2 regions of the Shewanella dokdonensis genome follow, and region 1 is predicted to be linked to the other one. Evidence: predicted binding sites of a transcription regulator. Region 1 holds the regulator's gene; the other holds the start of a gene.
What was found. Region 1 encodes FliA, which starts transcription of late flagellar genes. Its sites were predicted from a motif close to CTAAAGNTNNNNNNNNNNNNGCCGATA; they were not measured.
Positions count from the first base shown of each region.

Region 1 (3,420 bases):
GATTAGCCAGCAGCTGCGGTTCTGCCGGCTGTTGCTCTTCACCTGACTGAGTTTGGCTAAACATTACATTGATGGCATCCAACGCCTGAAGAATGATATCCATCAGTTCGGCGCTAACACTGCGTTTACCCGTGCGCAATAAATCGAAGGTGTTTTCAGCTTCATGGCAGACATCCACCATAGGGGCTAACCCCAGGAAACCTGCACCGCCCTTCACGGTATGGAAGCCGCGGAAAATAGCATTCAACAGGTCGGTATCCCCTGGATTATTTTCCAACTGCACCAGCTGCTCCTGCAGCAGCTCCAGAATCTCTCCGGCTTCGATTAAAAAATCCTGCAGGATCTCTTCATCAACATCAAAGGCCATCAATATGACTCCTCATCAGAACCCCAGACTAGAGAGCAAATCGTCTACTTCATCCTGTCCGGTAACCACATCCTGACGGGCCCCAGCATTATGGATAGGTCCTTCAGCATCTATATTATTTTCGCGGTTGCTGATTAGACTCTCGTTAGGTTGCGCCCCAAACATGGTCAAAAGTGATACAAGATTGCTTTCTACTTCTTTAACTAAATCAATCACCCGGCGGATCATCTGTCCGGTCAGATCCTGGAAATCTTGCGCCAGCAGTATCTGATTGAGCAGTTCGTGTAATCGTCCGGAGTCGGCCTCAGTTTGCACCATAAAATGCTGCACATCGTGACATAACGTTTTGAACTCATCGAGTGGCAGGTTGCGACGCATTAACCTGTCCCATGAAGGCTTGATATTGGTAAGGCTGACACTGAGAGCATCCGACAGTGGTAAGCACTCTTCAACCGCATCCATGGTTTTATTGGCCGCCTGTTCTGTCATGTCGATAACAAAACTCAGACGTTCTTTCGCATCTGGAATATCGTTACTTGCCAGTTCCACCAACCGGTTATCCAGTTGAAAATCATTCAAAGCATTGTGGAGTTGTCTGGTCAATTTACCAACTTCAGCAAATAGCTCTTGCTGAATAGGCACCGATAATTCACGAACCAGTTCATCGGCCTGTTGTTGTTCACCAGCAGACAACAATTCGACTAAGTGTTGTGCTTGTTCGAGTGTAATGAGTCCGGTGTTTTCTGCCTTCATAGCACCCCAAAATCAACCAAGTCGTTCAAAGATTTTGTCCAACTTCTCTTTCAGGGTCGCGGCGGTGAAAGGTTTCACAACATAACCATTCACCCCTGCCTGTGCAGCAGCAATAATCTGCTCGCGCTTGGCTTCTGCGGTAACCATCAACACCGGGATATTCTTGAGATGTTCATCTGCACGAATGGCTCTTAACAGGTCAATCCCCTGCATACCTGGCATGTTCCAGTCGGTGACCACAAAATCAAAATCACCTTTCTGCAGCATTGGCAGTGCAGTTGACCCATCATCGGCTTCTTGGGTGTTATTAAACCCAAGATCCCTTAACAGGTTTTTGATAATCCTTCTCATCGTTGAAAAATCATCAACAATGAGAATCTTCATGTTTTTATCCAAAGTTTCCTCCGCAGAGCTGAATTTTAAAACCGCTCAAAAAAACCGTTTAGTTCTGTGTCCAATGCCTGAGTTTTGCTTTGAGCCTGAGCATTGCCTGACTATGGATCTGACTAACTCTAGACTCACTGACATCTAAAATGGCGCCGATTTCTTTCAAATTGAGCGCTTCATCATAATAAAGCGACAGAACCAGCGCATCTCTTTCGGGTAAATGTTTAATTGCTTCGGCTAGTGCATCTCTAAACTGATCGTTTACCAGCGTTTCATAGGTATCGTTTGCCACGGTTTCATCGGCAAAGAACGCATCTGGAGCTCCACCAAGATCTTCGATTCCTATTATTTTACCAGCAGATACATCACTTAGTATGTGATGATATTCATCTAGTGGCATTTCCAGTCGTTGGGCGATCTCAGTGTCTCTGGCATCCCGGCCCAATTCCTGTTCCAGTTCGTCAATGACCTGGGCAATCCGCCGCTGATTGCGGTGAACCGAACGAGGTAACCAGTCGCCACGGCGGATTTCATCAATCATCGCGCCACGAATACGAATACCGGCAAACGTTTCAAATTTGGCACCCTTGCTACCATCAAATTTGGAGGCGGCTTCCAGTAACCCCATCATCCCGGCCTGCAACAGGTCGTCCAGTTGCACCGAAGCGGGTAAACGCGCTAGCAGATGATGAGCAATTCGTTTTACCAGCGGCGCATACTGGTCAACGATCAAGCTCTTATCGTTAAACCCGGTATACGCTGCCATTTTATTCACTGGCACCTTCCTCCTGGTATTCAGGTTTCTGTACCAAGCGTTCAACAAAAATTCCAGATGCCCACCGGGTTGTTGTGGTACTGGCCAACTGATCACTTTATTGGCCAATCCCTGATAAGCAATACTGGCAGGAGATTTAGGAAAGGCTTCTACAATCAGTTTCTGCTTACGCACAGACTTCCGTAGATTTTCATCAAAAGGTATGGTGGCAACCAGTTCCAATGCCACATCCAAGAAACGATCAGTGACTTTGCTTAATTTAGCAAATAACTCCATCCCTTCCCGTAGGCTACGCACCATGTTAGCCACAATTTTAAAGCGAAATACGCCGTGTTCACGACTGAGTATTTTGATCAATGCGTAGGCATCGGTGATTGAGGTGGGTTCATCACAAACCACCACAAGCACATCCTGTGACGCCCTTGAAAAACTCAGTACCATGTCAGAAATACCGGCAGCGGTGTCCACTATCAGTACATCAAACTGCGTTTTCATTTCACTAAAGGCGCGAATAAGTCCGGCGTGCTGCGCTGGACTTAATTCCACCATTGCTTGGGTTCCAGATGTTGCTGGAATAATACCTATGCCTTTTGGACCACGGACAATGATGTCATCCAGTTCCGCTTCGCCGGACAACACATGCGACAAATTGTGTTCGGCCCGTAACCCCAGCATCACATCGACATTTGCCAGCCCCAAGTCGGCGTCCAATACCATTACCCGTTTGCCCTTCTCTGCGAGCGCCACGGCGGTGTTAATAGCAACGCTAGTTTTACCTACGCCCCCTTTCCCACCGGTAACGGCAATTACTTTTACTTTTTCGTTTTGTTGTTGATTTATCATTCGTAAACCACTCGCTTGATCCCGGGTCATCGCTTACTACTCAAATGCATAGGTCATTTCATTTGACCTGACTTCAGGGTTAAATTCTGTCGTTTCTGTTCTGTTTAATACGGCCAGTGCTTGTTTAGCCAGCCCCAGCGTATCAGCTACCCGCATATCTTCAGGCACCCGCTGACCATCCGTGGTGTAACTTAATGATAAACCACTTTGGATCAATACACTTAGCGCGGCCCCTAAAGAAACTGATTCATCTAGTTTGGTTAATATAGCGCCCGCCAATGGAATGCGCTTAAAC
Region 1 covers NZ_CP074572.1:630,907-634,326, forward strand. Annotated here, with positions in the region: gene KHX94_RS02990 (chemotaxis protein CheA) at 1-367, opposite strand, end outside; gene KHX94_RS02995 (protein phosphatase CheZ) at 383-1,120, opposite strand; gene cheY (chemotaxis response regulator CheY) at 1,133-1,516, opposite strand; gene KHX94_RS20085 (RNA polymerase sigma factor FliA) at 1,563-2,282, opposite strand; partial or broken gene KHX94_RS20090 (MinD/ParA family protein) at 2,275-3,155, opposite strand; gene flhF (flagellar biosynthesis GTPase FlhF) at 3,162-3,420, opposite strand, start outside.

Region 2 (3,420 bases), 1.5 Mb from region 1:
AAACACCATACCACCGGTCATGGCACCATCACCTATCACGGCAACTACCCGGCGACCCGCTTGTTCTTTGTCGGCGGCAATGGCCATGCCCAAGGCGGCAGAGATGGAGGTACTGGAATGACCGACACTGAAGGTGTCATAGTCACTTTCTCCACGCCAAGGGAATGGGTGCAAACCACCTTTCTGACGGATAGTGTGCATCTGATCGCGGCGACCGGTCAGAATTTTATGCGGGTAGGCTTGATGCCCCACATCCCACACCAGTCGGTCAAACGGCGTGTTGTACACATAATGCAGTGCTACGGTTAGCTCTACAGTGCCCAATCCAGAGGCAAAGTGGCCACTAGACTGTCCTACAGATTGCAGCAAAAAAGCTCTGAGTTCGTCGGCTAGTTGCGGCAACAATGCCTGTGGCAACTGGCGCAACTCATCGGGTGTATTAGCCTGTGCCAATACTGGAAATTGAGTGATATCCAGACTCATAGGGAGCTACTTCGTCTCTTTTTATACTCGCCGCTCAATGATATAGCGTGCGAATTCAGCAATTAGTCGGCTATTGTAGGGCAAATTACCTATGGCCGATAGTGCCTCTTGCAGCAGTTTCTCGGCAGTGGCTTTTGCCCCTTCTAGACCCAGTAATCTGGGATACGTACTTTTATTGGCGCGGGTATCTGAACCTTGGGGTTTCCCCAGTTCTTCGGTACTGGCGGTGATATCCAGAATATCGTCCTGCACCTGGAATGCTAAGCCAATGGCTTCGGCATAGGTCATTAACTGTTGTTTTTCGGTATCAGCGATATCTGCCGCAATAACCGCTAACTCCACCGCACAACGGATGAGCGCTCCCGTTTTCAGTTGGTGTAGCCGGGTTAACTCAGTAAGTGATATCTCTTTGTCAGTGGCCACGAGATCCAACGCCTGACCACCACACATGCCCTGATAACCAGAAGCTTTTGCCAGTGCCTGCACCATTTGCAACTGTTGCTTGGCACTCAGTTCCTGACTATTTTGAGTGATCAGCTCAAACGCCAGCGTCTGCAATGCATCTCCGGCTAGAATCGCTGTTGCTTCATCAAAGGCGATATGTACGGTTGGTTGCCCACGGCGTAATTCATCGTTATCCATGGCGGGCAGATCATCGTGGATCAATGAATAGGCATGAATGCACTCAATGGCTGCCGCGCAGTTATCTAGCTGTTCGGCTTTGCGTCCGAGCATTTCGCCCACGGCATACACTAAAAATGGCCGAACCCGTTTGCCCCCAAGCAACACGCCATAGCGCATGGCGGCTTTTAATCTGGGTTCGTTTTCAGGAATGGCGTCGAAAATCGTCTCCAGATGCTGATTGATCCGTTGCTGGCAACGATTGATGGCTTCCGTTAGCAATTATTCTTCCTCAACATCAAATGGACTCAGCGGTGCCTGGGGATCATCTGCCAGCAAAATAGCAACTTTTTGTTGCGCCTGTTCCAGTTTGCTTTGGCTGCTGCGTACCAGACCGATACCGCGTTCAAACTGCTTCAGTGCATCATCCAGAGAGACTTCCCCCTGTTCCAGTTCGGTTACTATCTGTTCTAACTCGTTCAGGGACTCTTCAAAGCTGAGGTTTTCAGGTTTTTTAGCCACGTTGTTTTCCTTGAGATTACACTGCGACAGAGTATACCAGCGATCGGAAATGGGAATCGAGACTGGGTCAGCAGAGGGTTCGGAGCAGGACTGGCGGCAACCATATTGGCACACACGTTATAGCAGCGGTTGATATGGGTCAAATGTGGGCGTTGGTTATTTGCTCAAAAGCACGCTTTGCCACAAAAATATTTTCTTCCGTGGTTAAAATCCCTCTAAACTTGCCTAAGTTTGATCCGATAAACCAAAATAGAAGCCGTTGAAAAGCGTAACATTCCCTTTTCTAGGGTAACATCGCAAACCGTTCCCCGGAGAGCGCATCATTCCGGTTCGTTGATGGATGACACGACTGTAGAAAATTGAGGAGCAAGAGTGGATTTAGCAACCCTGATAGGCATTATTGGCGCGTTTGGTGTGATGATCTGGGCCATGGTCAGTGCTGGCGGCATCTCTATCTACGTTGACGTCCCCTCAGTATTGATTGTTTTCATCGGTTCCCTCTTTGTGGTGATGATGAAATTCAATCTCAAACAATACCTCGGTGCCATGAAAATTGCCGCCAAAGCATTCATGTTCAAGCTGGATAATCCAGAAGATCTCATCGAACAGTCGGTCACTATGGCGGATGCTGCCCGTAAAGGTGGTTTTCTAGCGCTGGAAGAAGCGCAGATCTCGAATTCCTTTATGCAAAAAGCGGTGGATATGCTGGTGGATGGCCACGACGGTGACGTGGTACGCGAAGCGCTGGAAAAAGATATTGTGCTCACCGAAGAACGGCATAAATCAGGGATCGCGATTTTTAAAGCGTTTGGCGACGTCGGCCCCGCCATGGGGATGATTGGGACTCTGGTCGGTCTGGTTGCCATGCTATCGAACATGGATGACCCTAAGTCAATCGGCCCGGCGATGGCGGTGGCATTGTTAACCACCCTTTATGGGTCACTGCTGGCAAATCTAGTGGCATTGCCGATTGCCGACAAACTGGCACTACGCATGAACGAAGAGATGCTTAACCGTAACCTGATCATGGATGCGGTATTGGCGATTCAGGATGGTCAAAATCCCCGGGTGATTGAGAGCTTTTTGAAGAACTATCTGGCTGAGAAAAAACGCAAGATAGACACCACTGGTGGGGAATAGCCAATGGCCAAGCCAAAGTGTCCTGATTGCCCGCCACCCGCGCCACCATGGCTAGCGACATTTTCTGATCTGATGTCGCTGCTGATGTGTTTCTTTGTGTTACTGCTGTCTTTTTCAGAGATGGACGTACTCAAGTTCAAGCAGATCGCGGGGTCGATGAAATACGCTTTTGGGGTACAGAACAAGGTGGAAGTGAAAGATATCCCGAAAGGGACGTCGGTCATTGCACTGGAGTTCCGGCCGGGGCGTCCCGATCCATCGCCCATTGAAGTGATTAATCAGCAAACCAATGAGATGACGCAACCCACACTGACATTTCAAGCCGGTGATGATGATAATTCGGGTGGCATTCAGCAACAAAAAGGGGAACAGCGCGGCGGTGATGCGGCGGCAACCGCGCAGGAGCAGGCTGAAGATAAACGCACCCAGCAAAATGAAGCCACCCAGCAACAGCTTAATGAACAAGTTAAGAAAATGGCAGAGAAGCTCGACAAAGAGATTGTTGACGGTGCCATTGAGATTGAGTCACTCGGCCAGCAGATCATCATTCGTATTCGCGAAAAAGGCTCATTTGCGTCGGGGTCAGGGTTCTTGCAACCGCAGTTTAAACCGGTGATCCGCGCCATTGGCGAGTTGCTTAAGGATGTTCCCGGT
Region 2 covers NZ_CP074572.1:3,228,792-3,232,211, forward strand. Annotated here, with positions in the region: gene dxs (1-deoxy-D-xylulose-5-phosphate synthase) at 1-483, opposite strand, end outside; gene ispA ((2E,6E)-farnesyl diphosphate synthase) at 505-1,386, opposite strand; gene xseB (exodeoxyribonuclease VII small subunit) at 1,387-1,626, opposite strand; gene pomA (flagellar motor protein PomA) at 1,999-2,766, shown strand; gene KHX94_RS15575 (flagellar motor protein MotB) at 2,770-3,420, shown strand, end outside.
Region 2: a site for FliA is predicted at 1,842-1,868, ahead of pomA (flagellar motor protein PomA). Genes of this name have one in related genera too.